2 regions of the Clostridium acetobutylicum ATCC 824 genome follow, and region 2 is predicted to be linked to the other one. Evidence: predicted binding sites of a transcription regulator. Region 2 holds the regulator's gene; the other holds the start of a gene.
What was found. The regulator HrcA, encoded in region 2, represses chaperone genes, less so after heat shock. The targets are predictions, from matches to a motif close to TGTTAGCACTCNNNNNNNNNGAGTGCTAACA.
Positions count from the first base shown of each region.

Region 1: the regulator HrcA is predicted to act here: its motif matches at 4,614-4,644, upstream of groES (co-chaperone GroES).

Region 1 is NC_003030.1:2,824,497-2,840,872, forward strand. It holds gene guaB (IMP dehydrogenase) at 1-229, opposite strand, end outside; purine riboswitch at 360-457, opposite strand; gene CA_RS13930 (EAL domain-containing protein) at 697-2,454, shown strand; gene groL (chaperonin GroEL) at 2,579-4,210, opposite strand; gene groES (co-chaperone GroES) at 4,249-4,536, opposite strand; gene CA_RS13945 (TIGR01906 family membrane protein) at 4,865-5,539, shown strand; gene CA_RS13950 (TVP38/TMEM64 family protein) at 5,545-6,255, opposite strand; gene CA_RS13955 (DNA-3-methyladenine glycosylase family protein) at 6,287-7,165, opposite strand; gene CA_RS13960 (3-hydroxybutyryl-CoA dehydrogenase) at 7,237-8,085, opposite strand; gene CA_RS13965 (electron transfer flavoprotein subunit alpha/FixB family protein) at 8,190-9,200, opposite strand; gene CA_RS13970 (electron transfer flavoprotein subunit beta/FixA family protein) at 9,219-9,998, opposite strand; gene CA_RS13975 (acyl-CoA dehydrogenase) at 10,017-11,156, opposite strand; gene CA_RS13980 (short-chain-enoyl-CoA hydratase) at 11,170-11,955, opposite strand; gene CA_RS13985 (redox-sensing transcriptional repressor Rex) at 12,131-12,775, opposite strand; gene CA_RS13990 (ABC-F family ATP-binding cassette domain-containing protein) at 13,337-15,268, shown strand; gene CA_RS13995 (glycosyltransferase) at 15,361-16,376, opposite strand, start outside.
Region 2 is NC_003030.1:1,419,301-1,435,676, reverse strand. It holds partial or broken gene CA_RS06805 (HD family phosphohydrolase) at 1-1,047, opposite strand, end outside; gene yqfD (sporulation protein YqfD) at 1,142-2,272, opposite strand; gene yqfC (sporulation protein YqfC) at 2,262-2,564, opposite strand; gene CA_RS06790 (GatB/YqeY domain-containing protein) at 2,664-3,113, opposite strand; gene rpsU (30S ribosomal protein S21) at 3,134-3,310, opposite strand; gene CA_RS06780 (histidine triad nucleotide-binding protein) at 3,458-3,802, opposite strand; gene mtaB (tRNA (N(6)-L-threonylcarbamoyladenosine(37)-C(2))-methylthiotransferase MtaB) at 3,851-5,161, opposite strand; gene CA_RS06770 (16S rRNA (uracil(1498)-N(3))-methyltransferase) at 5,161-5,913, opposite strand; gene prmA (50S ribosomal protein L11 methyltransferase) at 5,930-6,865, opposite strand; gene dnaJ (molecular chaperone DnaJ) at 7,032-8,156, opposite strand; gene dnaK (molecular chaperone DnaK) at 8,282-10,129, opposite strand; gene grpE (nucleotide exchange factor GrpE) at 10,150-10,752, opposite strand; gene hrcA (heat-inducible transcriptional repressor HrcA) at 10,772-11,803, opposite strand; gene hemW (radical SAM family heme chaperone HemW) at 11,990-13,114, opposite strand; gene lepA (translation elongation factor 4) at 13,273-15,081, opposite strand; gene CA_RS06730 (hypothetical protein) at 15,182-15,676, opposite strand; gene CA_RS06725 (stage II sporulation protein P) at 15,728-16,376, opposite strand, start outside.

The DNA of each region.
Region 1 (16,376 bases), 1.4 Mb from region 2:
CTATTGTCATATTTTTGTGAATTATTCCAATTCCGCCTTCTCTTGCCATAGCAATTGCCATTTTGGATTCAGTAACTGTATCCATTCCTGCGCTCATTAGGGGTATATTAAGCTTTATTTTTTTTGTTAAATTTGTGGAAAGATCAACCTCTTTTGGTAATACCTCTGATTTATTTGGGACAAGTAAAACATCATCAAATGTGTAAGCTTGTTTTAGAATTTTTGCCATTTGTAAAACTTCCTTTCAAAAATATTTATAACTAATATAGTCACTTTAGGGTAAATATACAGAATTTTATGAAACCTTTTATTTAGAACATAAGCACACCAATTTTCAGAGTGAAAATCAGCATGCTTTTGCATACAAACAAATCACTCATAGTAAGAAATTTAAGGTTCCTTGTAGAAACATCCTGCCATATTCAGGAAATATATGAGTTAAACTATATTAACGATTATTTTAACTTCTATTTTATTTAAAAAAATGCATTTTGTCAATCATTTTTGTGGGTTGTTTGATTAAAAACTTTCTTAAATGATAGAAATATGTAATACTCTTTAACCTATTTTTAACCATTTACTAACTTTAGGAGAATAATAATATAATAAAATCAAATTATTGCACTATGTATGCACTCAATTTATATCTATATTCTTATTATATAGCAATAATATATTAATATTGGAGATGTAAAAATGGATATATTATGTGAAATAGAAAAAATTCTTAAAAACATGAATATAACTACCTTATTTCAGCCTATAATTTCTTTATCAGATTGTAGAATATTAGGGTACGAAGCTCTAAGTAGAGGCCCTATAGACTCTCCTCTTTATTTACCTAGCGATCTTTTCAGTGCTGCAAAAAAGTATAATAAAACTTGGGAACTTGAGCTTGCATGTAGAGTAACTGCAATAAAAAATTCTAAAACACTAAGTCCAGATAAATTTCTTTTTATAAATGTTGATCCTGAAATAATCAAAAGCCAAAACTTTCAAACAAGCTTTAGCAAAGAATATCTAGCTAAATATAATATATCACCTAAAAACATAATATTTGAAATAACTGAAAGAACTGCAATCTCAGACTATAAGGCCTTTTCAAAGATATTAAAGAACTATACTAGCCAAGGATACAAAATAGCACTAGATGACACAGGTTCTGGATATTCAGGCTTGCAAACTATATCTGAAACCAAACCTCATTATATAAAGCTTGATATAGAACTTATACACAACATAGATAGAAATAACTTTAAGAAACTTCTTGTAAAATCTTTTGTAGACTTTTCAAAAGCTGCTAAGCTAAAGTTAATAGCAGAAGGAATTGAAACAGAGGGTGAATTAAAAGTATTAATAGATTTGGGCGTTTATGCTGGACAGGGCTTCTTCATTTCAAAACCTAACCATGACTTTTGTGAAATACCTGAATCTGTTAAAAAAATCATCATAACCTATAATAAACTAAAAAAAGATTATTTTAATTTTCGCAAATATAAAATTGGGACTATTGCAGAAAATTATTCATCTTTTGACAGAAAAGTTTCATGTTCTGATTTGAAAAATTATTTTAACAAAACCTCCTTTACTGGTGCCTGTATTGTTGAAAACTCTTCACCCGTAGGCCTTGTTATGAAGCATACTCTTGATTCAGTCCTTGCAACACAATACGGCGTAGCTATATTTTCCAAACGCCCTGTAGAGCTTGTAATGGACAAGAATGCCCTCGTTGTAGATTATAATACAAGTATAAACAGTGCTGCTAAAATGGCAATGCAAAGAGATACTGATAAAATATATGATTATGTTATAGTTACTAAAAACAACACGTATTACGGTATAGTTACAATTAAAAATCTTCTTGAATTTACAGTAACTATAGAAAAAAACTATGCTAAAGAATTAAATCCACTTACAGGGCTTCCTGGAAACATCCTTATAGAAAAGACCTTATCAGATATTTTAAATTCAAACGAGTCTTTCTGTGTACTCTATCTAGATCTTGATAACTTTAAAATTTACAATGATGTTTATGGCTTTGAAAATGGAGATAAAATATTAAAATTCACTGCAAATACAATAAAGGACTGCCTTTTAGAACTGTTTACTTTTAAAAATTTTGTAGGTCATATAGGTGGTGATGATTTTATTTGTATTATAAAAGCCTCTCTAGAAGAATGTTACAAAGTAAGTCAACTTATAATTGATAGATTTGACAGTGGTATTCTTAAATTTTTTAATGAAATAGACAGTAAAAATAAATACATAGTGGGCTTAGACAGAAAAGGAGTTGAGGACAAATTTAATCTAACTTCCATTTCCATTGCCGGTGTTTATGGCAACATAGCAGAATTTAATACCAGTGTTAATCTTGCACTATATGTAAGTAAGCTAAAGAAGAAAAGTAAGCTGCAAAGACATAGTAGCTATATTATTGAAGAGATAAAAAACTAATACTATGTTTTAAAATGCACTCTTATTACATTAATCTTTGTACTTTTTTAAATATAAAAATAAAGGACTAAATTCTGTTTGTTCCAGGATTTAGTCCTTTATTTATCTTAGCTTTAATCTCTTATTAGTACATTCCGCCCATTCCCATTCCTGGTGCTCCACCTGGCATTTCAGGTTTATCTTTTTCAGGAATATCTGCTACAGCGCACTCAGTTGTAAGGAATGTTGAAGCAACTGATGCCGCATTTTGAAGTGCTGATCTTGTAACCTTAGTTGGATCAACAATTCCAACACTTAGCATATCAACATATTTCTCATGTAATGCATCAAATCCAATTCCTTTTTCACTGTTTATAATTTTTTCTATTATTACTGATCCCTCAAGACCTGCATTTGCAGCTATTTGTCTTACTGGTTCTTCAAGAGCCTTAACTATTATATTTATACCAACTTGAACATCTGGTTCGTCTGAAGTCAATTCTCTTACTTCTGGTAATACATTGATGTAAGCAGTACCACCACCAGCAATTATACCTTCTTCAACTGCTGCTTTTGTAGCTGCAAGAGCATCTTCAATTCTCATTTTTCTCTCTTTTAATTCAGTTTCTGAAGCAGCTCCAACTTTAACAACTGCAACTCCACCAGCAAGTTTTGCTAATCTTTCTTGTAATTTTTCTCTATCAAAGTCAGATGTAGTTTCTTCTATTTGACCTCTTATTTGCGCAACTCTGTCATGGATTGCGCTCTTGTCGCCTCTTCCATTTACTATTGTAGTATTTTCTTTTGATATTTTAACGCTTTCAGCACTTCCAAGATCCTCAACCTTTACATCTTTAAGATCTTTTCCAAGCTCTTCTGATATAACTTCTCCACCTGTAAGGATTGCTATGTCTCTTAACATATCTTTTCTTCTATCGCCAAATCCAGGAGCTTTAACAGCAACACAGTTAAATGTTCCTCTTAATTTGTTAACAACCAATGTAGCTAAAGCTTCGCCTTCAACATCATCAGCAATTATAAGTAATTTTTTACCCTGTTGAACTATCTGCTCAAGAAGTGGAAGAATTTCTTGTATATTTGCAATTTTCTTGTCTGTTATTAATATATATGGATCATCAAGTACAGCTTCCATTTTCTCTTGATCTGTTACCATGTATGGGCTTAAATATCCTCTATCAAATTGCATACCTTCAACAACATCAAGTTCTGTTCCCATTGATTTTGATTCTTCAACAGTTATAACTCCTTCGTTGCCTACTTTCTCCATAGCATCAGCTATTAATTTTCCTATTTCAGGATCTGCTGCTGAAATTGATGCAACTCTTGCTATATCTTCTTTTCCGTTAACATTCTTTGATACTTTCTTAAGTCCTTCAACAGTCTTATCTACAGCTAATCTTATTCCATTTCTTATAAGCATTGGATTAGCTCCAGCTGTAACATTTTTAAGTCCTTCTCTTATTATTGCTTGTGCAAGAAGTGTTGCTGTAGTAGTTCCGTCTCCTGCTACATCATTAGTCTTAGTTGCAACTTCCTTAACAAGTTGTGCACCCATATTTTCATATGGATCTTCAAGTTCTATTTCTTTTGCTATACTTACACCATCATTTGTTATAAGTGGTGCTCCAAATTTTTTATCTAAAACAACATTTCTTCCTTTTGGTCCAAGAGTAACCTTAACAGTATCAGCAAGTTTGTCTACGCCCTTTTGCATAGATCTTCTTGCTTCTTCTCCGTATAATATTTGCTTTGCCATTTAGAATCCCTCCCTGAATTATTAACAAAATTGATAGCTTATTCTTCTACAATTCCTAAAATATCGTCCTGTCTTAAAATTAACAATTCTTCATTGTCAACTTTTATTTCTGTTCCACTGTATTTGGAGAAAAATACTTTATCTCCTGTCTTTACTTGCATTTGAATTTCTTTGCCATCTACAACTCCACCAGGACCTACTGCAACAACTTCTGCCATTTGAGGTTTCTCTTTAGCTGAGCTAGGTAATACTATACCGCTCTTAGTAGTCTCCTCTGCCTCTAATCTTTTAATAACAACTCTGTCACCAAGTGGTCTAATTTTCATTTTTAAACCCCTCCTTAAAAAATATGTTAATTTTTTTATTATATTAATTTACTTTTAGTATAAACTTAATTTTGGCTTGTTAGCACTCGTTAATCTTGAGTGCTAACACAATTATTATAATAAATAATCCTGAATATATTAGCAAACATCAATTTTACCTAAAAGTCCTGAATTTTCTAGATATATTCTAATTATAAATAAATACTTTAATTTTTTATGGTTTTTCTCGCTTTTTCATATATAGCTATTTGTGTATAATATTTATTGTATAGGAAATACTCATTAAATAAATTTACAGTATTAATTTCTTATTGTGAGGATTGATGAAATGTTAAAATTATCGAACTTTTTACAAGTGTTGCTATCCATTTTAGTTTTTATATTTATATTTTTTATTATAGTAAAATTCACTGTAGCCTTTAAATACCTCTATTACTATGATATAAAAGCTCTAAGTATAACATCAAATTTCAATAATACTATAGAAAGCTATTCAGGCAAAAAAATCGTTTTAAACGATAAACAAGTTAAAGAAGATTATAGTTATATGATATCTTACATAAATGGAAACACCAAAAAAAAGACCTTTGACCTACCAAACTTACCATCTTCAGAACATGGTAAAATTCACTTTATGGACGTAGAAAAAATTATAAAAAAAATTAACATGGTAGCTTTTTCTATATCTTTACCTATGTTAATTGGAATTATACTCTGCTTTATTAAGAGAAAAAAACTGTATTTAAAGATTACTTCTATTTTACTGTTTGTCACTCCAGTTATTATAGGCGTATTATCTTTAAATGGTTTTTCTGATATTTTTATAAAGTTTCATAAATTATTTTTTAACAATAATTACTGGCTTTTTGATCCAGCATATGATCCTATAATACTACTTCTTCCAGAAGAATTTTTCTTTCACTGCTTTATATTAATACTTTTACTCTGCTTTATATGTGGAGGTATACTAATGAAATTATATAGGTCAAAGAAATTAAATTAACAAATTTATTTCTGCTTTTTAGACCTTATACTTGATATTTTTGTTAGTAAATATTTACCCTTAAACACTCCTAAACCAAATAAAACAACTGAAATAACCGCAATTATCACCATCATCTTTATATTACCATGTGTTATTGTATTGCCAAAATAAGCTGAAATAAATATGCCAGGAAACCTTCCTATTGTGGAATAAATTATAAAATCCTTTAGGCTTAAATCAGTTATGCCGCATACATATGCAAGAATATCCTTAGGAAGACCTGGCACTAAATATATGAGCGTTATTACATATTTAATCTCGCCATTCTTGATTAATTTTTCAAAGAAACTTATATTTTGTTTTCCTGATATTTTTTTTACAAAAGGTCTTCCTAATTTATTTGAAAGATAGAATGCCACTGCACTTCCTGCTGTTATTCCTAGAAGAGAGATAACTGTTCCCCAAAATGTTCCAAATATATACCCCCCTGCAATTTGAATTATTTCTCCAGGTATAAAAAAAGCAACCACTTGAAGCATCTGCATAACAAAAAATGCAAAGAAACCAAACTTGCCATAGGATAATATGAACTCTTTTACTCTTTGAGGGCTTCTTAACACATAAAAGTACCTTGAATAATATATATATCCAGTAACTATCAAAAATATTAGTAATATTATAGCAGCTATTTTAAGTTTACAATTCTTAATTTTATTATATAGATTTCTTATCAAGTCAAAAACCTCCACATCTAAAATCTTAAGCTTATAGCTGTATATTATTCTCTCTTGCATAATAAAACAAATATTGCTGAGCAAAGCCAGATAAGCTTCCAAACTTCTCTCTTCCAAAATCTCTTATCTTCTTTAATGAAACGTCTGGTGCTACGTAAAGACTCATCATTGCCTTTTTAACCCAAGTATCTACAGGAAATGCTGAATATTTCTGCATAGAAAAAAGCATTATACAATCAGCTACCTTAGGACCTACTCCCATAAACTTTTTAAGCTCTTCGTGGCATTCATTGTCATTTAAGCTTTTTATGTACTCAAGATTTAACTCACCATTATATATCCTATCTACAGTGTCCTTTAGATATTTAGCCCTAAATCCAGCTGTACACTCCTCAAAATCCTTCTCTGTAAATTCATGAAGCTTATCTACTGTAGGAAATGCATAGTAAATCTTACCCTTGTATTCTAGTTTCTTGCCTGCTTTTTCACTTATATTATTTATACATTTTTTTATCATAGGTATTCTATTGTTTGCTGAAATTATAAAAGATAATAAAATCTCAAAAGGATCCTGCCTTAAAATTCTTATTCCTTCGCCAAAGTCAACTGATTTTTTTAAAAGAGGATCTCTACTGAGCTCTTTCTTTATTTCACCATAGTCCCTATATAAATCAAAATATTCACTCCATACATTCTTAAATTCTTCTTCATTGATATTATATATTACAACATCTTCTCCTATTTTTTGCACTTCAACTACTTTTTCAAAGGCAATACCAATATAGTTACCATTCTCTTGTCTATGCCATCTAAAGCATTGACCACAGTCAAATATATCCTTAAGCTCAAAATTTTCTACATTTCTTACTATAACACTATCCTTCTTTTCTTCTATCATATCAAAATCCATATTATAATCCCTCCTCTAAAATTATATTATATATAAAAAATCCCCATTTGATAATGGGGATTCTTGTAAACTTATTTTGAATAATCGTAGAAACCTTTTCCTGATTTTCTTCCAAGCCATCCTGCTCTTACATACTTCTTAAGTAATGTATGTGGTCTATACTTAGAATCTCCAGTTTCTGAGTATAAAACATCCATTATAGCAAGACATATATCAAGACCTATAAAATCACCTAATTCTAATGGTCCCATTGGGTGATTAGCTCCAAGTTTCATAGCTTTATCTATGTCTTCTACTGAAGCTATTCCTTCTGCTAATATACCAACTGCTTCATTAATCATTGGTATTAATATTCTATTTACAACAAATCCTGGTGCTTCTGCTACTTCTACAGGATCTTTTCCTATTGCTATAGATGTCTCTTTAACTGCATCAAAAGTTTCTTGTGATGTAGCTATTCCTCTTATTACCTCTACAAGCTTCATAACAGGAGCTGGATTAAAGAAATGCATACCTATAACCTTATCAGGTCTTTTAGTTGCTGATGCCACTTCTGTTATTGAAAGTGATGATGTATTTGATGCAAGAATTGTTTCTGGCTTGCATATATTGTCTAAGTCAGCAAAAATCTGCTTTTTAATATCCATTCTTTCAACAGCTGCTTCTATAACTAAATCGCAATCAGCTGCCATATTAAGGTCAACTGTTCCGGAAATTCTAGTTAAGATTTCAACTTTAGTAGCTTCTTCTATCTTTCCTTTTTTAACTAATTTAGAAAGATTTTTATTGATAAAATCTAATCCTCTATCAACAAATTCATCTTTAATATCTCTTAATACTACTTCAAATCCTTTAGCTGCAAATGCCTGAGCAATTCCTGAACCCATAGTACCTGCACCTATAACACATACCTTTTTCATTAAACAGACCTCCCTAAATTTAAAGAAACTATCAATGCATTTACACCAAAATACTATATAAGTATTTTGGCATAATAAGCTTTAAATAATTCTTTTTATTTATCTTAATTATTAGCAGCTTTAACTTGAGCTATTAATTCTGGTACAACTTTATTTACATCACCAACTATAGCCAAATCTGCTACCTTCATTATTGGGGCTTCTACATCTTTATTTATAGCAATTATGTAATCTGAATCTTGCATACCTGCTAAATGCTGGATAGCTCCTGATATACCACATGCAATATAAAGAGTTGGTCTTACAGTTTTACCAGTTTGACCTACTTGAAGGTCCTTATCAACCCATTCTTTTTCTATTGCTGCTCTTGAAGCGGCTATTGTTCCACCAAGTAAACTTGCTAACTCTTCAAGTTTTTCAAAGTTTTCTTTGCTTCCAACTCCTCTACCACCAGCAACTAATACCTTAGCTTCTCCGATATCTGCAATATCTTTAGCAAGCTTAACAACTTTTGAAACTTTTGTTCTTATGTCTGATGCTGTTAATTTAATTGCAACTTTTTCTATTTTATCATCAGAAACATTTGCATCATTAACAGGTAATTTTTCAAACACACCAGGTCTTACTGTAGCCATTTGTGGTCTGTGGTCTGAACAAACTATTGTAGCTATCAAATTTCCACCAAACGCTGGTCTTGTAGCCAATAAATCTCTATTTTCTACATCTATGTCAAGTGATGTACAATCAGCAGTTAAACCAGTAGAAAGTCTTGCTGCTATTCTTGGTCCTAAATCTCTTCCTATGAAAGTAGCTCCTATGAATAATATTTCTGGCTTTCTTTCATTAACTAAATCACATATAACTTTAGCATATCCATCTGTTGAAAAATGTGCTAAAAGTTCATTATCTGCTGCTAAAACCTTATCTGCTCCATGAGATAATAAATCCTTTGACATTTTTTCAGTATTATGTCCAAGTAAAACAGCTGTTAATTCAACGCCTAATTTCTCAGCCATTTCCTTACCTTTACCTAATAATTCCAATGATACCTTTTGTAATTCTCCGTCTCTTTGTTCAGCAAACACCCATACGCCCTTGTAATCTGCTTTATTCATTGAAAAATCCCTCCTAACTTAAATATAGTGTTCTTCTTTTAATTTTGAGACAACATATGCAGCTGCTTCCTTAACAGGCTTATCAATAACTTCTCCCTGTCCTTTAACTTCTTTAGTTGATGACTTCTTAACTTTAGTTGGTGAACCTTTAAGACCTAAATTAGCCTTATCTACATCTATATCATCGGCAGTCCACATTTTTACTTCTTTATCAAATGCTCCGAATATTTTTTCTACACTCATATATCTTGGAACATTTAATTCTTTAATTGCTGTTAAAAGAACTGGTGTCTTAACTTCAACAACTTCATATCCATCTTCCCAAGCTTTTCTAATCTTTAAAGTATCTCCATCAACTTCAACTTTCTCAACATAAGTTACTTGAGGTATTCCAAGATGCTCAGCTATTTCTGGTCCAACCTGAGCTGTATCTCCATCTATAGCCTGCCTTCCAGCAAAAACTATATCATATTTTAGCTTCTTAATTCCTGCTGCAATTGTATGTGAAGTCGCAAGTGTATCTGCTCCTCCAAATGCTCTATCTGTTAAAAGTACAGCTTCATCAGCACCCATAGCCAAAGCTTCTACTAAAGCATTTTTAGCTTGTGGAGGTCCCATACTTATAACTGTTACATGTGCACCATAATTATCTTTTAATACTAAAGCTTCCTCAAGTGCGTTTTTATCATCTGGATTTATTATTGATGGAACTCCTTCTCTTATAAGTGTTCCCTTAACTGGATCTATTCTAACTTCCGCTGTATCTGGAACTTGTTTTAAACAAACAACTATATTCATCCTCTTAACCTCCTTAAATTATCTAAAAATTTTTCCTGAAATAACTAATTTCTGAACTTCTGAAGTTCCTTCATATATTTCAGTTATCTTAGCATCTCTCATCATTCTTTCAACTGGATAATCTTTTGTATATCCGTATCCACCAAATAATTGTACTGCCTTAGTTGTTACATCCATTGCTACATTTGCAGCATGAAGCTTAGCTCTTGCAGCATCAACTGTGTATGGAAGTCCTGCTTGTTTAAGATATGCTGCTTTATATACTAAATATCTAGCTGATTCTATAGCTACATCCATATCTGCCATCATCCATGCAAGACCTTGGAATTTGTCAAGGCTTCTTCCAAATTGTTTTCTCTCCTTCATGTAAGCTCTTGCTTCGTTGAAAGCACCTTCAGCTATACCTAAAGCTTGAGCTGCTATACCAATTCTTCCTCCATCAAGAGTTTTCATTGCTATAGGGAAGCCTTTTCCTTCTTTACCAATCATGTTTTCTACTGGTACTATCATATCTTCAAATACAAGTTCAGTTGTTGATGAAGCTCTTATTCCAAGCTTTTGTTCAACTTTACCAATAGAGAAACCTTTGAAGCCTTTTTCTATTATAAATGCTGATATACCTTTTGTTCCTTTAGTTCTGTCAGTCATTGCAAATATAACAAAAGTATCTGCAACTCCTCCATTAGTTATGAATATTTTTGAACCATTAATTACATAATGATCTCCTTCAAGTACAGCTACTGTTTGTTGTGCTCCAGAATCTGTTCCTGCATTTGGCTCAGTCAATCCATAAGCACCTATTTTTTCACCTTTAGCTAAAGGTACTAAATATTTTTGTTTTTGTTCTTCTGTACCATGTTCATTTATTAATGAAGCACAAAGTGATGTATGTGCTGAAAGAATAACTCCTGTAGTACCGCAAACCTTTGATAATTCCTCAACGGCGATTATATAAGATAATACATCTCCACCTGCGCCACCATACTCTTTTGAAAATGGAATTCCCATCATACCATACTGACCCATTTTCTTTACATTTTCCATTGGAAATCTTTCTGTTTCATCAATTTCTGCTGCTATAGGTTTAACTTCATTTTCAGCAAATTCTCTAACCATCTGTCTTACTAATTCTTGTTCTCTTGTTAAATTAAAATCCATATAAACTTACCTCCTATCTATTTTTGAAGCCTTCAATTTTTCTTTTCTCTATGAAAGCTGTCATTGCATCCTTTTGATCCTCTGTTGAAAAGCATTCTCCAAATGCTTCTGATTCAAATGCTAAAGCAGTATCAATATCACACTGCATTCCTCTATTAATAGCCTGTTTGCTTAACTTAACAGCTACTGGAGCATTGCTCACAATTTTGTTTGCAATTTCTTTTGCTGTATTCATTAATTCACTAGGTTCTACTACCTTATTTACAAGTCCGATTCTTAATGCTTCATCTGCCTTTATATTTTGTGCAGTAAATATAAGCTGCTTTGCCATGCCCATTCCAACTAATCTTGAAAGTCTTTGTGTACCACCAAAACCAGGTGTTATTCCGAGACCTACTTCTGGTTGACCAAATCTTGCGTTGCTTGAAGCTATTCTTATATCACAAGACATAGCTATTTCGCATCCGCCTCCTAAAGCAAAACCATTAACAGCTGCTATTACAGGCTTTTCAAGAAGTTCTAATCTTCTAAACACTTTATTTCCAAGTATCCCGAATTTTCTACCTTCAATGGTATTCATTTCCTTCATCTCAGAAATATCTGCTCCTGCTACAAATGATTTTTCTCCTGCTCCAGTTAAAATTACTGCAAGTACTTCGCTATCATTTTCAATTTCACCTATAACATAATCCATTTCTTTTAGTGTATCACTATTTAACGCATTTAATGCTTTAGGTCTGTTAATGGTAACTACAGCAACTTTACCTTCCTTTTCAAGGATGACATTGTTTAGTTCCATGACTAATCCTCCTAAAATATTTTTTTATTGTTAATATTATAACAAAGACGGGCAAAAAATTAGAAGCATATGCTTCTATAATTATTATATAATGATTTATTTTATATTTCAATATTAAAACCATTTTATATTAAATTTTAATAATTTTTATATATATTTAAATAACATTACCGTACTAATCTCGGCTTTTATTCACTTCTTGCAATAAACAGCTAAGTGTTAGAAGGCTTTCACTTAAATGTACATTTTCAACAATTACATTTTCTGGAGTCATAAGATCAACAGGAGCAAAATTCCATATTCCATTAACATTATTTTTAACAATAATATCACAAACTTTTTGTGCATTCTTACTTGGAACACATATTATTCCAATATCGATCTTATTTTTTTGTAAGAATCCATCTATATTATCTACGTCCCGAACCTCAACATCCTGTATTTTAAGACCTATTAGCTTAGGATTAATATCAAATATAGCCTTTAAATCAAATCCCATTTTTTGGAAGTTTATATAATTAGCAATTGCCTGACCTATATTTCCAGCACCAATTATTATGGTGTTGTACATTTTAGTAAGTCCTAATATATTATCAACTTCCCTGCTTAAATCCTTAACATTGTATCCATATCCCTGCTGTCCAAAATCACCAAAACAATTTAGGTCTTGGCGTATCTGCGATGCAGTAAATCCTATTTTTTCGCTTAATTCCTTTGAAGATATTCTATCAACATCACTCTTTAACAATTCTTCTAAATATCTGTGGTATTTGGGAAGACGTCTGATAACTGCCATTGATATGTTTTTTTTCTTATCCACTTTGACCACCTCTTACTTAATATCACTTTTGTAGAAGCCAAGTTCAAATTAAGTTGGTATATTAAATAATTAAAATACATTTATAATCCATAATTAACTTGTTTCTTCATATACAACAATACATCATATATTTTACCACATTATTATTCAATTACACTATCCTTTTTACTTTATATTATTCTTAAATACTTTTGTTAGTATAGAATATTTTCAATATAGTTCTTTTTTTTCAATAAAACTTTAAAAAGCTACCATAAATAGAGTTTATTCTGTGAAAAACTTAACTTATACACATTAAATGCTTTTAATCATATTATTTTATTGTTTATAGTTTTATATCAAATTAGTTTATAAACTTTCTTCTTTTAATATTATATCTTTTCTTTAATACACTATACAGCCCTTAAACTCAACTATATTTTCTATACTATACCTTAAAAATTAGCTTTAACCTTAGTTTTCCTATGGTATAATTAAAGATATCTTATAATCTTTACTAATGGAAACTTTAAATAAACCTTACTTAGTTTCCTTACAAAATATTTTAGGTTGGTGATACTCATGATAGTTGTTAGCTGCAAAAATATAGGCAAAAGCTACGGCATTGATAAAATTTTGGAAAATATAACATTTAGTATAAATGATGGTGAAAAAGTAGGCCTTATAGGTCCAAATGGTGCTGGAAAATCAACATTGTTTAAAATTTTAACTTTCCAACTAGAACATGACACTGGTGATTTATTTATAGATAAAACCAAAAAACTAGGATACTTATCTCAGCACTTAGATCTTGATAGTAACAATACTATATACGAAGAACTTTGTACTGTCTTCAATGATCTTTTAGAAATTGAGAATAAACTTAAGGTTTTAGAAATAAAAATGGGAGAGCCTTATGACCCCTCAAAGGATGAATATCATAACAAGGTTATAAAGGACTACACCACTTACACAGAACTTTATTCTGCTAAAGGTGGCTACACTTATAAAGGTTTAATAGGTAGGGTTTTAACTGGTCTAGGATTCTCAAATGATTACTTTGATAAAAAAATAAGCATATTAAGTGGAGGGCAAAAAACCCGTGTAGCACTTTGTAAGCTTCTTCTTAAAAACCCCGAAATACTTCTTCTAGACGAGCCAACAAACCATCTTGATTTAGATGCCATTGAATGGCTTGAAGAATATCTTAAAAACTACAAGGGAACAGTTATTTTAATTTCTCATGATAGATATTTCCTAGATGCTATTACTAATAAAACCTTTGAGCTTATAAACGGTCATGTAAATTGTTTTAACGGAAATTACACAAAAGCTTTAGATTTAAAAAAGAAGCAATATGAAATTGAACTTAAAGCGTATACTCTTCAACAAGAAGATATTAAACGACAAGAAAAAATTATAGAACGTTTTAGATCCTTTAATCGTGAAAAAAGTATTAAAGCTGCTGAAAGTAGACAAAAGGCTTTAGACAAAATTGAGAGAGTAAAACGTCCTGATAAAGAAACAGGAGTAACCCGTATAGAATTTGAAACTCTAATAAAGAGTGGAAATGACGTTCTTCATGTTGAAAATCTTTCAAAGCATTTTGAAGATAAAACACTGTTTGAAAATTTGGACATGGACATAAAAAAGGGAGAAAAAATTGCTTTAATAGGCGAAAATGGACGTGGTAAAACTACATTTTTCAAAATTCTTCTAGATAAAATAAAAAGCGATTCAGGCATCAAGGTTCTAGGAAAAAATGTATTCGTAGGCTACTATGATCAGGAACAATCTGATTTACATGATGAAAAAACAATTATAGATGAAGTCTGGGATGATTTTCCAGAGCTTACTACAACAGAAATAAGAAATGCTTTGGCTGCCTTCTTATTTACAGGAGATGATGTGTTTAAAATTATCTCAACTCTAAGTGGTGGAGAAAAATGTAGAATTAATCTTCTTAAGTTAATGCTTTCAAAAAATAACTTTCTACTTCTTGACGAACCTACAAATCACTTAGATATAGTTTCTCGTGAGGCTCTTGAAGATGCTCTTTTATCCTATGACGGAACTGTACTTGTAATATCCCATGATAGATACTTTTTAAACAAAGTGGTCTCTAAAATATTAGAATTAAAAGAGAATGGTATAAGCGAATACCTTGGAAACTATTCTTATTACATAGAAAAAAAGAATAACCCAACAAGATTTCAAGAGGAAGAAGAAAATAAAAGCTTAAAAACAAAAACACAAATTAACACTGAAAAGAAGAAGAAGAGAGAGAATGAAAAACAAAAAAGAGTTAGAAAAGTCGAACTGAAAAATACAGAAAAAGAAATTGCTGATTTAGAAAAAGAACTTGAAGATCTTCAAAACAAACTCTGTCTTGAAGAAGTTTATTCAAATCCTGAAAAAAGTGTAGAAGTTAACAATAAAATTACAGAAACCCAAAATACACTAGATTCATTATATGAAAAATGGGATGAATTAAGCAGTATTATGGAAGATTAAGACTTAAAATAGGAATTACTATGACAAGACACCATGGTAATTCCTATTTTATAATCTCTCTAATTTACTTTACAGGTAAATATTTTTGCTTTCTAATATTCACACACATAATCCTTTATTCCCTTTTCTGCTTTAAATTTAAAAATTTCTTCTGCCCCTTTTCTGTAACCACCAGCTTCTCTAAAGACATCTCTTATTTTTTCTATGTTCTCTAAATAAGATGCATCTACCATTACCTTATTCACTGACTCTCTTAACTCCTTTGCTGTAAGCTTGTCCTTGTTTAATACAATAGCAGCCCCTAGTTCCTTTGCTCTTGATGCCATATATAACTGATCCGCACCAATTGGAATAGCTACAAAAGGCACCTTATTATATATTAGATCACTTGTACTATTCATTCCTGCATGAGTTATAGCTGCATCTGCATATTTCAAAATTTCTGTTTGTGGAACATAGTTTCTTACTATAAAATTTTTAGGTATATTAAAGTTAGAAGTATCTATATTATATGCTGACATAACAACTACAACATCAGAACCACCAAAAGCTTCAAAGAATATATTATATAAATTGCTATTAGTATTGTTAAAAACTGTACCTAATGATATATATATTACCTTCTTATTTTTTAGTTTTTCAAAAGGGAAATCTAAATTTTCCTTTCTTTTATAAATAGGAGGACCAATAAATTTAAAACTATCATCATAATACTCAATATTAGAAACAAATTCTTTAGCTGTGTAAGCTATATTTAGATCTCCTCTACATGCCATTAGTTCACTTATAGCAGGCATTTTTACAAAATATCTTTTTTCAATTCTACTTTTAGCTTCACTATAGGCTCTACTTACAATAGGATTGCTTTCTAATTCTTTTTCAGTTATGGGTGAATATTGCATTTTCATTACTTCTTTTCTTGTGGCAAACACTGCAAAAGATGAAATTGAAGGCACCTTCAATATTTGGGCTATAATGTTACCTGCACAGAACATAGAACAATGAACGACATAATCAAATTTCATTCCTTTAATTTTTTTTAGAATATCCTCAATTTCACATTCTGTCATACCAATAATTTTGGTTATAATGTCTGCATAAGATCTAT
Region 2 (16,376 bases):
AAGTGCTAATATAGTAACTTCAATATTAAATTTACATATCAAAGATATAAAAATACAATTGAGTATGCTTTCAAACAAAGAAATTCTGCTATCCATTAATAAGATCATAAGCATAGGGGCGCACGCAAGAGGAATCAAAAATGGTGAAATTATTCCTACTGATCTTGCTAGTATAATTGATATTATATTAAGTACGCAGAGCATTATAATCTTTTTATTATCCCTATATATCTCTTTATAATATCTGTATATATAGTATATTTGTAAAAATAAAACTATTAAAACTGCCACGGCCAATGCAACATATATGTACCAACTTTGTCCATTTGAATTACTTAAAAGACCTAAATCTTCTAAAACAGAAATTTCATTTGCCGTTACAGGCTCCCCTTCTTTAACTATTATTTGATCCTTTTTTATTACCACATTTTCTACCTTTTTTGATATATCCTTTTTTATCTCCTCTGTCTTTTTAGAGTCAATAAACATATTAGGCTTTACATAGGAATTTGATATAGCTATACCAAGTTCTGTAGCATCCTTTGAAAACTTCTCTTTAGAAAATTCAGCTGCAATACTGCTCTGAGCTTTTTTTATATCTGATGATTCATCTTCCCTTATTTCTCCATTATAAGCATCTTTCAGTGTTTTAATTATAAATTGCTGAAGATCCTTTAAATCTTCTTTGTTCATAGATAATATCACACTTAAATTAGAATCATCTAAATCAGTTTTTAGAGAACTTTTAAGCTGGCTTAGTTTTGTCTTATCATCAGAATTTTCATCTTTAACTTTATTCATGATAGTAAAATCATTGTTAATATTATCTATAATATTGTTTATAATTTCTGTATTTTTGTCGTACTGTATTCCAACAGAGTTAACTGCCTGTTTCCTTCTTTCCTCTGTAGCCGCTTCATCATTTACATCTCTGGTTGCCTTAATATCATTTTTAGCAATATCGCCTTCTTTAAGCGAATACTTTCTCGTATCTACAGAAGTAAGCAATATGACGTATATTATAATAAAAGCAAACAAAAATGTCATTACCTTTATAGATTTATCCTTCTTCATCAATTGAACTATTTTCATTATAATTCACCCTTTTGCTGTGCATAGTTTAAACATTATAAATAGTATTTTAATTATCTGCTATATCTTCTTCACAGACTACTACAAGTCTTACTGTACATATATTCCCTTCTACATTTGAATCAACTATTTTATCCAATACTTTAATATTCATATCATAATTTTCCTTCATTTTATCATACATTTTGTTGGCTGTCTCTTTTACGATAGCATCTTTATCTTTTTTAACAACCTTATCATCAACTTCGTAATATGTTTCCCTTCCACCGAAGCATTTGTCATCTACTATTTTATCATATTTATTAAATTTATTTTCACTTTTTTTCAAATAAAATTTCTTATTTCCTATTCGCACATAATAATTTTGAACCTTTTTGCCTGTCCTCTTCCTTATATGTGTTGTTAGCATTACCTTAGCTATGTTCTCATTAAAAGTTTTAGCTATTATACTTCCGTCTGCATGAACCTTATATACCTTATCATCTTGTCCTGCTTCTCCCTTTATAAGAACTTGACCCTTTTTAACAACATCTCCGGCCTTGACGATTGCAGTACCTGAGGTTGTATATACTCTAAGTATTTGCCCTGATTTTTTTGCTAATACATCTCTAGCTTCATTATTGGGTTTTACATCAGGAATTTCTTGTCTTTCAACAATCTTTACCTTGAGTTTAGATCCGTAAACCCTAACTCTAGCCCACATTATATTGTTGTTTTTCTGCATCAATTTTTCTTCAATCTTGTACACATCTAGGCTGCTCTTTTTCATCCCTGGTTGTACCCCTATTTCTCTTAAATCCTGTCTAACATCATAAGGTGCTATATTCTTTTCTGTAACTATATCTATTTGCCATATAAATGTAGATAAATAAAATACACAAGCTATAAATGCAGCTATTCCAACTAAAATAGAAAGTCTATTCCTTATTCTAAAAAACAAAAAACCAGTACCATGTCTTTCTATTACTTTTATTTTTCCTTTAACCGCTTTAACTAATTTTATCGTTTTTCTATAGTTTTTTAATGCAACCTTAAACCTAATAAGGTTTGCATTAACTCTTATCATACTCATAACTTCTATTTTATTTCTCCAAAGCAAGTTTATAAATTTTTCAATGTTAGCTGTTCTCACTTCAACCACAACATAAGTATTTTTAAAGCTCTCAAATTTAAGCTTCATTTTTATCACCCCCATAAGCAATGGTTTTAAATTTTCCTCCTAAAATTATAGTGCTCCCACTTATAAAAACTATTTCAAAATTTTTGCCATCTATAGATATAGTGCCAACCTCAGTATTTACTTTTATATTTTCATCTGAAAATTCAACAATTCCTCTGTAGTTTTCAATAGTTATTTCCTCATCTCCAGTTACAGATATGTTTATTCTAGGAGTATACATTACAGCATCACTTGGAAAATCAAGCTTTCTTGCCAAAAATCTTCTAAATTTATATATTCTTTTTTTATTCATCCTCTCACCCTCAAACGCACACTTTCATACTAATTTATGAATGGAAAAAGGATTTAATTACAACAAAAAAGACCTGGATAAACCAGGTCCTTCATTTTCTTATTTATTATTTAAAAACTCTTTTACAAGTTTACTTACCAAGGAACCATCTGCGCGCCCTTTAACTTTTGACATTAAAGCCGACATGACTTTTCCCATGTCCTTCATGTTACTAGCACCAACGCTATCTGCTGCATCCTTAACTATAATTCTAATTTCATCTTCAGTCAACTGCTGAGGAAGGTAACTCATTAAAATATTAATTTCGGCATTAGCACTTTCAACTAAATCCTGCCTATTACCTTTTTCAAACTCAACTAAAGCTTCGCGTCTTTGTTTAACTTCTTTTGCTAAAACTCCAATAATATCTTCATCATTAAGTTTTACGCCATCAGTTTTTTCTACCTGCAAAATAGCAGCTTTAGCCATACTGATTACATTAGCTTTAAATTTATCTTTGCTCTTAAGAGCACATTTCCAGTCCTCTTGAAGTTTTTCTTTAAGGGACATTTACGTACCTTCTTTCAAAACTATTTAAACTTTCTTTTTCTAGCAGCCTCAGATTTTTTCTTTCTTTTTACACTAGGTTTTTCGTAATGTTCTCTCTTTCTTACTTCTGAAAGAACTCCTGCTCTAGCGCATTTTCTTTTAAATCTTCTTAAAGCACTTTCTAAGGATTCATTTTCTCCAACTTTTATTTCTGACATCTTATATCCCTCCCTCCGCTAGCACAATTCAAATTTGAAACTCAAATGCAGCTAATTGGGCTAAATAACACACCAATTATTATACACTATAAAAAGCTCTAATGTCAATATTTTCACAATAATATAAGCTTATAAAAGTGTTTTATTTTAGCCTGGTGGCCATGTAAATTTTTTCTTGCCCAATAAATGAAAATGTACGTGATGAACTGTTTGACCTGCGGCTTCACCACAGTTAGAAACAACCCTGAATCCATCTTCATCAATGCCAAGTTCTTTAGCTAATTTTGATATAACCACAAATACATGTGCTATTACTTTACTATTTTCTTCATTTATATCATTTAAACTAGATATATGTTTTTTAGGTATTACAAGTACATGCACAGGAGCGGCTGGACTTATATCGTTAAAAGCAAGCACATCTTCATCCTCATAAACTTTAGAGGATGGTATTTCACCTTTTATTATTTTGCAAAATATGCACTCATCCATGTTTTCACCCCCCTCTTACATATATTCAACATTTTGTACTTATTTCCTTTATTTATATAAAATCAACTCTCCTAATAAATGTTCATCCTGAATTTCTGTGAGCTTAACCTTAAGTATTTTTCTTGAGATGTCCTCACTTGATTTTACTACTACTTTTATATAATTAGGAGTATATCCTTCATACAAATCTTCATTTTCTTCAAGCTTTTTCTCAAATAAAACGTCCATTTCTCTGTCTAAAAATTTAGACATGAATTTTTTCTCATTTATTTTATCCAATTCAATAAGTTCTGCACTTCTTTTATCTTTTACATTTCCATTTATCTGATTTTTCATAGCTGCAGCTTTAGTTCCTTCTCTAGGAGAATACTTAAACACATGCATCTTAGCAAGCTCAATTTCTTTAAGGAAATCGTAAGTTTTTTCAAACTCTTCATCAGTTTCTCCCGGAAACCCTACTATTACATCTGTAGTTATAGATACATCACTTATGTTTTCTCTAAGTTTATAAACTATTTCCTTATATTCTTCTGCTGTGTACTTTCTGTTCATTCTTTCCAGTGTTTCTGTGCATCCACTTTGAAGTGAGAGGTGAAAATGAGGGCACATTTTTTTCATGTTTTTTATTTTACTTATTGTATCCTCGTCAAAAAAACGTGGTTCTATGGAACCTATTCTTATTCTTTCAATTCCATCAATTTGCTCTGCTTTCTCTATTATACTGATTAAGTTCCAATCACCTTTTAAATCATCCCCATAAGAGGCTATATGTATACCTGACAATATAATTTCCTTAAAACCATGCTCCGCAAGCCTTTTAATTTCTCCTATAACCTTTTCTGGATTTTTACTACATACTCCACCCCTTGCATATGGGATTAAGCAGTAGGAGCAAAATCTATTGCATCCATCTTGTATCTTAAGAAAAGCTCTAGTCTTATCTTGATATTCATCTATATTTAAATCCTCAAATTTCTTATCTGTAAATACATCTTTTACATTAACTATTTGATTTCTTTCTTCTATAAATTTATTTACATAGTGTATTATATCACCTTTGTTTTTTGTTCCTAGAACAATATCTACACCTTCAATTTCAGCAACCTTTTCTGGCTCTACTTGAGAATAGCAACCTACAGCAGCTATAACAGCATCCTTATTAGCCTTTCTGGCTCTACTTATCATCTGACGGGATTTTCTGTCACCCATATTTGTAACAGTACATGTATTTATTACGTAGGCATCTGCCTTTTCATCATTATCTACAATTTCCCATCCGGATTTTATAAACTTTTCAGCCATAGCCTCGCTTTCATAAGAGTTAACTCTGCATCCTAAAGTAATAAAAGCAACTTTCATTATATTATTCCTCCAATATCGGACAATTCATACATAACTAAGGATGTACATACAAGACCTGCAGTCTCAGTCCTTAAAATTCTAGGACCAAGAGTAATTATGTAAGCTCCAATTTTTTTCAATTCTTCTATCTCTGTTTCTTCAAATCCACCTTCAGGACCTATTACTATGGCTACATTTTTAATTTTATTTTTTTCAATGGCAGCAGCAACTTTTTTCATCCCTACTTTTTCTTGATTTTCATAGGGCACAAGTACTAAATCCATCTCCTTTAATTCCTCAATGGCAGAGTTGAAACTAGCTATGTCTTTAACTTTAGGAATTACGCTTCTCTTACTTTGCTTGGCAGCCTCAAAAGCTATTCTATTCCATCTATCAACCTTTTTTAATTCACTTTTTTCATTTTTCACAACTACTCTTTGTGTAATTAAAGGTATAATTTCCCTTATTCCAAGCTCAGTATTCTTTTGTACTATTATATCCATTTTCGCCGCTTTAGGAAATCCTTGATAAAGGTACACATTTAGCGGACTCTCATTATTTATATCAAGGTTTTCTATTATTTTAACCTTTACGTTTTCTTTATTTATTTGTTCTATTTCTCCAAGAAATTCATGACTATTACAGTCATTTATGCTAACCTTTTCTCCAACCTTAAGTCTTAGTACTTTATATATATGTTTAACGTCGTCACCATATATGTACGCAGTATTATCACATATATTCTCTGCTCCCACGAAAAATTTATGCATTAAAAAATACACTCCTTTATAATTTTGCCACTATACAAATCCATTCTCCTTGATTGTTAACTTCAATTATCTCAAATTTATTTTTCTTTAAATTTTCTATAACATCTTCCGCTCTATCTTTTATTATACCAGAAGATATAAAATATCCATCAGTCTTTAAAAATTTATTTATATCTGGTATTAAAATATTTATTACATCTGCAATAATATTGGCAACAATTATATCAGCTTTTCCTTGTACAACCTCCATTAAGTTACCATGTAATATTTCAATATTGTTTACATTGTTATACTGAATATTCTCTTTTGCTGCCTTTACTGCAACTGAATCCAAATCAACACCAAGTACTTTCTTTGCATTTAACTTTGCTGCTGCTATTGCAAGTATCCCAGATCCTGTTCCTATATCAAATACCTCTGCATCTTCATTTACATATCTTTCAAGCGCCTGAATACACATTCTTGTTGTTTCATGTGTACCAGTCCCAAATGCCATTCCTGGGTCCATATTAAGCATCAATTCATAATCTTTTGGAGTATACTCTTCCCACAAAGGCTTAACTACAATTCTAGCGCCTATTTTGGTAGGTTTATAATATTTCTTCCAGTTGTTTTCCCAATCTGTTTCATTAACTTTATTTACAAAAACCTTACCTTCGCCCTTATTTATTCCAAACTCAGAGAGTTTATCTATACTTTCTTCTATGTATTTTACGCTCTCGTCAAAGTTATGATCATCCTTATAATAAGCTTTTATAACAGCACCATCTTTAACATTGAGTAATGATTCATCAAAATAGTCCCAATCACCAGGATGCTTCTTCTTAAATTCAACGTCCTTAGAATCCTCTATAGCCACACCTTTAACAGGAGTATTATACAATATACCTGTTACAGCTTCTACAGCTTCACTGCTAGTTATAACACTGACCTCAAACCAATCTTTATCCATGAATTAAATTCCTCCAATAGAATATTTGAGAATAAATATAGGGAAACCAGGATAAACTTTAATTTACTCAAATACAATTTTTATTATAAATCATTGCACCTTAATAAATTATAATTTACCTAATTTCCCTATATAGGATTCCCATAAATAATTAAAATCCTATATATTATTCAAAAAATCTTTTAAAACCCGATTTTTTTTCTGACTTTGCTTCTCCACTTGCTTCCATAAACATCTTCAAGGCTTCCCTTTGTTTATCATTTAAAGCCTTAGGTGTATCTACTATTACCTTGACGTACTGATTTCCTCTTCCGCCGCCATTGACTCTTTGAACACCTTTTCCTTTTAATCTAAATACAGTTCCCGATTGAGTTCCTGCTGGAATAGTATATTTTACATCACCATCTATAGTAGGAACTGTCATATCAGTCCCAAGTGCGGCCTTAGGAAAGCTTATATGAGTATCGATATAAATATCAAAACCCTCTCTCTTAAACTTTTTATGAGGAGTAACCTTTATACTTATATAAAGATCCCCTGCTGGTCCTCCATTTTTTCCATGTTCACCTTGACCTCTTAAAGGAATTACATTACCTGTATCTACACCTGCTGGAATTTTAACGCTTATCTTTCTCTTCTTCCTAACATGGCCTGCACCATGACACTCATGACATGGATCAGAAATTATAGTTCCGCGTCCTCCGCATTTATCACAACTTGATTGAGTAACAAAGCTTCCGAGAGGAGTATTCCTCTGAACTCTTATAGTACCTGTTCCTCCACACTTATCACAAGTTTTAGGAGATGTGCCTTTCTTTGCGCCTGTACCACCGCATGTTTCACAGTTTTCACTTCTAGTTATATTAATAGATTTCTCTACGCCAAAAACAGCCTCTTCAAAGGTTAAACTTATGGAATATTCCATATCATTTCCTCTTTGAGGAGCATCTTTTCTAGCTCTCGAGGAGCCACCTGAAAAACCACCACCGAAAAATGAGTTAAATATATCACCTAAATCTCCAAAGTCTCCGAAACCTCCAGAGAAGTCTCCAAAACCTCCACCACCATTAAAGTCTGCAGTTCCAAATCTATCATAATTAGCCTTTTTATCAGGATCAGATAATACCTGATAAGCTTCATTTATTTCTTTAAATTTTTCTTCTGCCTCTTTATTTCCGCGGTTTTTATCAGGATGATATTTTATAGCGAGCTTTCTAAAAGCTTTCTTTATCTCATCATCACTCGCACCCTTTTCTAATCCAAGCACTTCATAATAATCTTTGTTTGCCATCCCTTTCACCACCTAAATATTCCACATAAACTTTATTAAAGCTTAAAATTAAGGGAAGGGTTAACACCCTTTCCCTTAATTTTGTACTATATATATTATAATCATAATTTATATATTTTCAAATACTATTTATCATTATCTACTTTAAAGTCAGCATCTACTACATTATCATCAGCGCCGCCATTTGTTTTCTGTGAAGCTCCTGCATTTGGATCTGCTCCTGGTGCACCTTGAGCTCCGCTTTGCTCATACATTTTAGTTGTTATAGCATATAACGCTTGAGTTAAATCTTCTGTTGCTTTTTTAATCGCTTCGATATCGTCTCCATCTTTTACCTTGCTTAGCGCTTCTTTTTTAGCTTCGATATTTGACTTATCTTCAGCTGATACTTTGTCTCCAAGATCCTTTAAAGCTTTATCTGTTTGGAATACTATCTGATCAGCATTGTTTTTAACTTCAATATTTTCTTTTTTCTTCTTATCTTCTTCTGCAAACTTTTCTGCATCTTTAACAGCCTTATCTATTTCTTCATCACTTAAGTTTGTTGAAGCTGTTATTGTAATATGAGATTCTTTTCCTGTTCCCTTATCTTTAGCTGATACATTTACTATACCATTAGCATCTATATCAAATGTAACTTCGATTTGTGGAACTCCTCTTGGTGCTGGTGCTATACCATCAAGAGTAAATCTTCCAAGGCTCTTATTATCAGCAGCCATTTTTCTTTCACCTTGAACTATATTTATTTCAACTGATGGTTGATTATCTGCTGCAGTTGAGAATACTTGACTCTTCCTAGTTGGTATTGTAGTATTTCTTTCTATTAGAGGAGTAGCAACTCCGCCTAAAGTCTCAATTCCAAGTGTTAATGGACTAACATCAAGAAGTAATACGTCTTTTACATCTCCTGTTAAAACTCCTGCTTGAATAGCTGCACCAATAGCAACACATTCATCAGGGTTAACACCCTTTGATGGATCTTTTCCTGTATAGTTTTTAACTGCTTCTTGAACTGCAGGAATTCTTGTTGAACCACCTACTAAAACTATTTTATCTATATCATTTATTGAAAGTCCTGCATCACTAAGTGCTTTTTTCATTGGCTCTATAGTATCTTGAACTAAGCCTTCTGTCAATTCATTAAATTTTGCTCTTGTAAGATTCATATCTATATGCTTTGGACCTGTTGCATCAGCTGTTATAAATGGAAGATTTATATTAGTCTGAGTTGAAGATGATAATTCAATTTTTGCTTTTTCAGCAGCTTCTTTTAATCTTTGAAGTGCCATCTTATCATTTCTTAAATCAATTCCATTATCTTTTTTAAATTCTTCTGCAATGTAATCCATTATTTTCTCATCAAAATCGTCTCCACCTAAGTGAGTGTTTCCGTTTGTTGACTTAACTTCAAAAACACCATCACCAAGTTCTAGTACTGATACATCAAAAGTACCACCACCTAAATCATAAACAAGAATTTTTTGATTAGTATCCATTTTATCAAGACCATAAGCAAGTGATGCTGCTGTAGGTTCGTTTATTATTCTAAGAACCTCAAGTCCCGCAATTTTTCCTGCATCCTTTGTTGCCTGTCTTTGGCTATCATTAAAGTAAGCTGGTACTGTTATAACCGCTTGTGTAACAGTTTCTCCAAGATAAGCTTCTGCATCTGCCTTCAATTTTTGAAGAATCATAGCTGAAATTTCTTGTGGTGTATAATTTTTATCATCTATGGCTACTTTTTCAGCAGTTCCCATTTTTCTTTTTATTGATATTATAGTTTTATCTGGATTTGTGATTGACTGTCTTTTTGCAACCTGTCCAACTAATCTTTCTCCATTCTTCTGAAAAGATACAACTGAAGGAGTTGTTCTTGCACCTTCTGAATTTGCTATAACTGCTGGATCTCCACCTTCCATAACAGCTACACATGAATTTGTTGTTCCTAAATCAATTCCAATTACTTTTGACATTATAAAAACCTCCTATATATTTAGTTGGCAACTTTAACCATACTATGTCTTAATACTTTATCTCCTCTTTTATATCCTTTTTGTAGGACTTCCACAACTTCATTTTCTCCATAACCTTCATCTTCTATATGCATAACCGCATTGTGAAGATTAGGATCAAATTTTCCTTCACTAGGTATTTCTTCAATACCTAATTTTGAAAGAGAATTCTTAAACTGTTTTACAACCATTTCTACACCTTTTTTTATATCTTCTGCACTACCTTCTGTTGAAGCTGCTCTTTCAAGATTATCAAGTGTAGGAAGCATTTCATTTATTACATCGCTACAAGCATCTGTATAAATGCCTTCCTTTTCCTTTGCAGTTCTATTTCTATAATTTTCATACTCTGCACTTAATCTCAAAAGTCTATCTTTAGCAGCATCCAATTCATTTTTCAATTTTTCATTTTCATCCTTTAATTTTAAATTTTCTTCACTAAGATTTTCATCTGAAATCTCAGAATTATTGGATTCCTCTTCTTTAGAAGATTCTTCACTATTTCCTTCAACCTCGATTTCCTCTTGGGAAGCTATAGTTTCTTCATCTTCCATTGTAACATCTTTACTATCTTTTTCTTGCATAAGCTCACCTCTTACTCTACTAGCTATTATTCATTTTATCTAAATTATTATTAATCTGGTCTACTACTTCCATAATGACCTTGATTACTTTTGAATAAGGTATCCTTGTCGGTCCTATAATTCCTATAGTTCCCAATGGTCTCCCATTGTATTTATATACTGAAGATACAACGCTAAAATCTCTAGCTTCTTTTATACTATTTTCATTACCAATATTCACGGTAACTCCACCAGAAGCATTAAATAAAGTATCTAGTATCCTTCTATCATCAATTACAGACAAAAATTCCTTGGCTTTTTCAATATCCTTAAATTCAGGATAGTTAAAAATATTCATAGTACCTTCTTTATAAACTTCAGTAGAATCAGCTTCTCTTAAAATATCATAAAGATTTGGCATTATGCAATCAAATATATGGCCATACTCACGTAGATCCTTTTTAATATTATTTATTACCTCAAGATTTATTTGTTCTATGGTAAGTCCCTTGAGTTTAGAGTTTAATATATTAGCTATTCTCTCAAGTGAACTATTCTCTATGTTACTCTTTACTCTAATGATACTGTTTTTAATCATACCACTATCTGTAATAAATACACATAGAATCATATTTGGCTCTATATTAATTAAACTTATTGATTTAATATAACTTTTTCTAGCTGACAATGATTTTACTACACATGTAAGCTTAGTCATCTCAGACACTAAAGACATTGCCTGTTTTACAAGTTTATCTATCTCATAAAGTGCACTATCTATTATCTTTGCTTTTATAAGCATCTCTTCTTCAACTGACATACTTGGTATTTCCATAAGTCTATCAACATATAATCTATATCCTTTATCAGAAGGTTTTCTTCCAGAAGAGGTATGGAGTTGTTCAATATAACCCATTTCCTCTAAGTCTGCCATTTCATTCCTTATAGTAGCAGAACTTATTCCTAGATTATACTTCTTCGCAATGGTCCTTGAACCAACAGGCTCACCATTATTTATATAATCGTTTATTATAGCCTGAAGAATCTTAAGTTTTCTTTCCTCCATTTCCATATTATCACCTCTTTATTAGCACTCACTCTCTTTGAGTGCTAATGACTATGTTTATAAAATATCACCTGACATTATCTTTGTCAACTTTTCTTATTTTCATAAAATTAGTCTATTTCTCCTCAGATGCTATTTAGCCATGTTTTATACTAATTTTCTAAGAATTTTTCGTCATTATTCCATATATCGCTATAATAGAAAATCACACATTATAGAATTAGATATCTGCATGCCTCTCTCAGTCAAGAATACTCGGTGTTCATTCAAAATTATCATACCAATTGTTTCATATTTTTTTATAACATCTCCATAAACCTCTTGTATATCCTTATTAAATTTCAACTTAAATTCCTCAATTGATACTCCCCGAGTTTTTCTAAGTCCTAAAAACATGAATTCTTCCATATCTTCTTTAAGTAAATTCCTATGATTCTCTTCTACTACGCTATTACCCTTTGAAATTTGTTCTATATATTTTTTCACATTATTTATATTTCTATACCTTACTCCATTAAAATACGAATGCGCTGATGCCCCACAACCTATATAGTTATCAAGCTCCCAGTAAATAAGATTGTGTCTACACTCTTTATCTTTAACCGCAAAGTTAGAAATTTCATATTGATTATATCCTTTTTCTTCAAGAAAAGTACGCGCAAAAGAATACATATCTCTTTCTTCATCCTCATTTGGAAGCTTTAACTTACCACCCTCATTCATTTTAAAATAAGGTGTTCCTTCCTCAACTATTAGACTATATGAAGAAATATGTTCAGGCTTTAATTTTGTTATAAACTCCAATGACTCCTTAAAATCTTCTAAAGTCTGATCTGGAATTCCAAACATTAAATCCACATTTATATTATTAAAACCTAAATTTCTAGCTCTTTTAAAAGCAACTGTAAACTCCTTTAACGTATGTATTCTACCAAGCTTTTTTAAAAGTCTATCTTGACACGCTTGAAGACCTATACTTAATCTATTTACTCCCATATCCTTAAATACCATGAGCTTTTTTTCTGTAAATGAATTAGGATTACCTTCTACTGTAAACTCAACATCTTTAGTTTTTCTAACCTTCTTTAAGGCATCACATAATATATTTAAAGCTTCTATTGATAGAAAACTAGGAGTACCTCCTCCAATAAAAATACTGCTAAAAACTTTATTTATGCTAGCCTTTTCAATTTCTGTACATAATGCTTTTGCATATGGTATCATGTAATCTTCTATACATGCATAGGATGGAAAATCACAATAAAGGCATTTGCTCTTACAAAATGGGATATGTATATAAAGACCTAATTTGTTCATAAAATCATCTCAATTCAATTAAAAAGATAAGTAAATTTTTTGTAAAACTTAAATACTATATGCACCACAATCTTAACATGATTATGAACATATAGTATTTTTAATTCAGCTGATTTCACTTTGGTTTTGTAAAAATTAAATTTAACCTAATACCAAATCTAATCATTCTTGAGTATTGACATAAAGGCTTCTTGCGGAACTTCAACACTTCCTACCTGTCTCATTCTCTTCTTACCTTCCTTTTGTTTCTCAAGAAGTTTTCTCTTTCTTGAAATATCTCCTCCATAGCATTTTGCAAGTACATCTTTTCTTAATGCTTTAACTGTTTCTCTAGCTATTATTTTACTTCCAACTGCTGCTTGTATTGGTATTTCAAATAGCTGTCTTGGGATTATTTCTTTTAATTTTTCTGCCATAGTTCTTCCTTTTGCATAAGCTCTATCCTTAGGTACAATCATAGATAACGCATCCACAACCTCTGAATTTAAGATTATATCCAATTTTACAAGCTCTGTTCTCATATAACCATCTAATTCATAATCAAAAGAAGCATATCCCTTAGTTCTAGATTTAAGCGAATCAAAAAAATCATATATAATTTCATTAAGAGGCACCCTATAATTAAGCATTACTCTTGTTGTTTCTATATATTCCATATCTATAAAGGTTCCCCTTTTATTTTGACAAAGCTCCATTACAGCTCCAACAAAATCAGATGGCGTTATTATCTGTGCTTTTACAACGGGTTCTTCCATATAATCTATTTCTGTAGGTTCTGGAAGATTTGTAGGATTAGTTATTTCAATTAGAGTTCCATCTGTCTTTTTAACTTTATATATAACAGATGGTGCTGTCATTATTACATCTAAATTGAATTCCTTTTCTATTCTCTCCTGCATTATCTCCATGTGAAGTAGTCCTAGAAATCCACATCTAAAACCAAATCCAAGCGCTATTGACGTTTCAGGTTCAAAATTAAGTGCAGCATCATTTACTTGAAGTTTCTCAAGTGCTTCCTTAAGCTCCTCATACTTTGAACTATCTATAGGATAAATACCACTATAAACCATAGATATAGCCGGTCTATATCCAAGAAGAGGCTCCTTTGCTGGATTATTTACTTCCGTTATTGTATCTCCAACTCTAGCATCTCTTACATTTTTAATAGATGCAGTTATATATCCAACATCTCCAGCCTTAAGTTCTTCTACCTTTAAGTAGTTGGGTACAAATACACCAACCTCAATAACCTCATATTCCTTATTAGCTGCCATAAGCTTTATTCTCGTACCTGCCTTTACCGTTCCATCTTTAATTCTTATATGGCATACAACACCTTTATAGCTATCATAGTATGAATCAAAAATAAGAGCCTTCAGTGGACCTTTTTCATCTCCACTAGGTGCTGGAACTTTTTGTACTACAGCTTCAAGTACATCTTCAATATTAAGACCAGTTTTAGCAGATATAAGAGGAGCATCACTGGATTCTATTCCTATTACATCTTCAATCTCATTTTTTATCTCATCCGGTCTAGCACTTGGAAGATCTATTTTATTGATTACTGGAACCACCTCAAGTCCATGATCTACTGCCATATAGCAATTCGCAAGAGTTTGTGCCTGTATTCCTTGCGTTGCATCTACAACTAATACAGCACCCTCACAGGCTGCTAAACTTCTTGAAACCTCATAGTTAAAATCTACATGACCTGGGGTATCTATAAGATTTAGTATATACTCCTGCCCGTCTTCTGGCCTCTTATATATTAATCTTGCCGCTTGAGATTTTATTGTTATTCCTCTTTCTCTCTCAATCTCCATATTATCAAGAACTTGCTCTTCCATCTCTCTGTGTGTTAAGGTTCCTGTATGTTCAAGCAATCTATCAGCAAGCGTTGATTTACCATGATCTATGTGCGCAACTATGCAAAAGTTTCTTATATGTTTTTGTCTTTCACTTTGCATTTTGTTATCCCTCCAAATGTACGAATCAATTTAAATTATAGCATAAATAAAAGGGTTTTTGTCAACAAAAACCCTTTTATAGGATTTTAGCTTTGTTTCACTAGTAAACCCTATGAATAAAGCCTAGTAACTTTATTTTAAATATTCCTATATATGCTGTAATATCATCCATATAGTTATTTATATCTTTATAATATTCATCCAGCTTACAGAACAAAATACTTTTCTCACGTTCAGCATAATCCTCTATACTTTTATTTATATAGATTTTATAATGCAAGGTTTCAAATCTTATATCAAATGGGTTTTCACTATAGAGTATTCTAAATTTAGGTACATAAACTCTAGATAACATATCGAAATTGTCCTTGCTAGAATTTTTACTTTTACTTTTATTTTCAAGATTATCTAAATGTTTTTCCATATCATCTAGATTGTAATCATTGCTTTCATTTCTAGATCTCTCTTCACTTACCTTTATGTGAACATCATTACAATATATACTTCTATTAAGTTCAATATTGTTTAATATAATAAATATAATAACACCAAAAAAAACCATCATACAAAATATAATTTTATATCTTTTTATCATATATAAAAAAGCACCTCCTTTTTAAGGATGTACTTTTTTACAGTATTTTATTCATTTTTTGCCATTTAAGTATTCTGCAATAATTCTTGCTAAATATTTAGAAGTTCCCTTAGCCTCATCAATTGTGTTTATATCTGAGCCTACCTCTAACAAAAATGCATTATTACTTTTTTGTTGATTGTAATAATTTATTCCATAATCATAATAATATATCCCATTAAATATACCAGGAAAATCCTTATTGCATATTGATACAAGTCCATTAACAAGAGCCATATTCTTATCAAAATGCGGATTTTTTCTTGTCATGACAAACATAAATTTAGCTACATCTTCACCATTTATTCTAGCAGTAACTTTACTTTTAGGCACATCAGAATCTCTATGCATATCTATTATCATTTTAAAATCGCCATACTGCTTTAAATACTTATCAAGTGTTTCACCTGAACGCGTATAACTTTTATTATAATCAACCACATTATGAACTGTTTTATCATTTATAGCATATATACCATATTTCTCTCCCAGTTCCTTAACAAGTTCATCGCCCACCGCACATACATTTTGAGTTGAATTCAAAGAATCTGCTGGATATGGCTTATATGCTTCTGTTGTATGTGAATGATATATTAAAATTTCAGGCTTTGATTTATCAAGTGCCTTTTTTAATTTAGGATCATAAATATTTTCATTTATA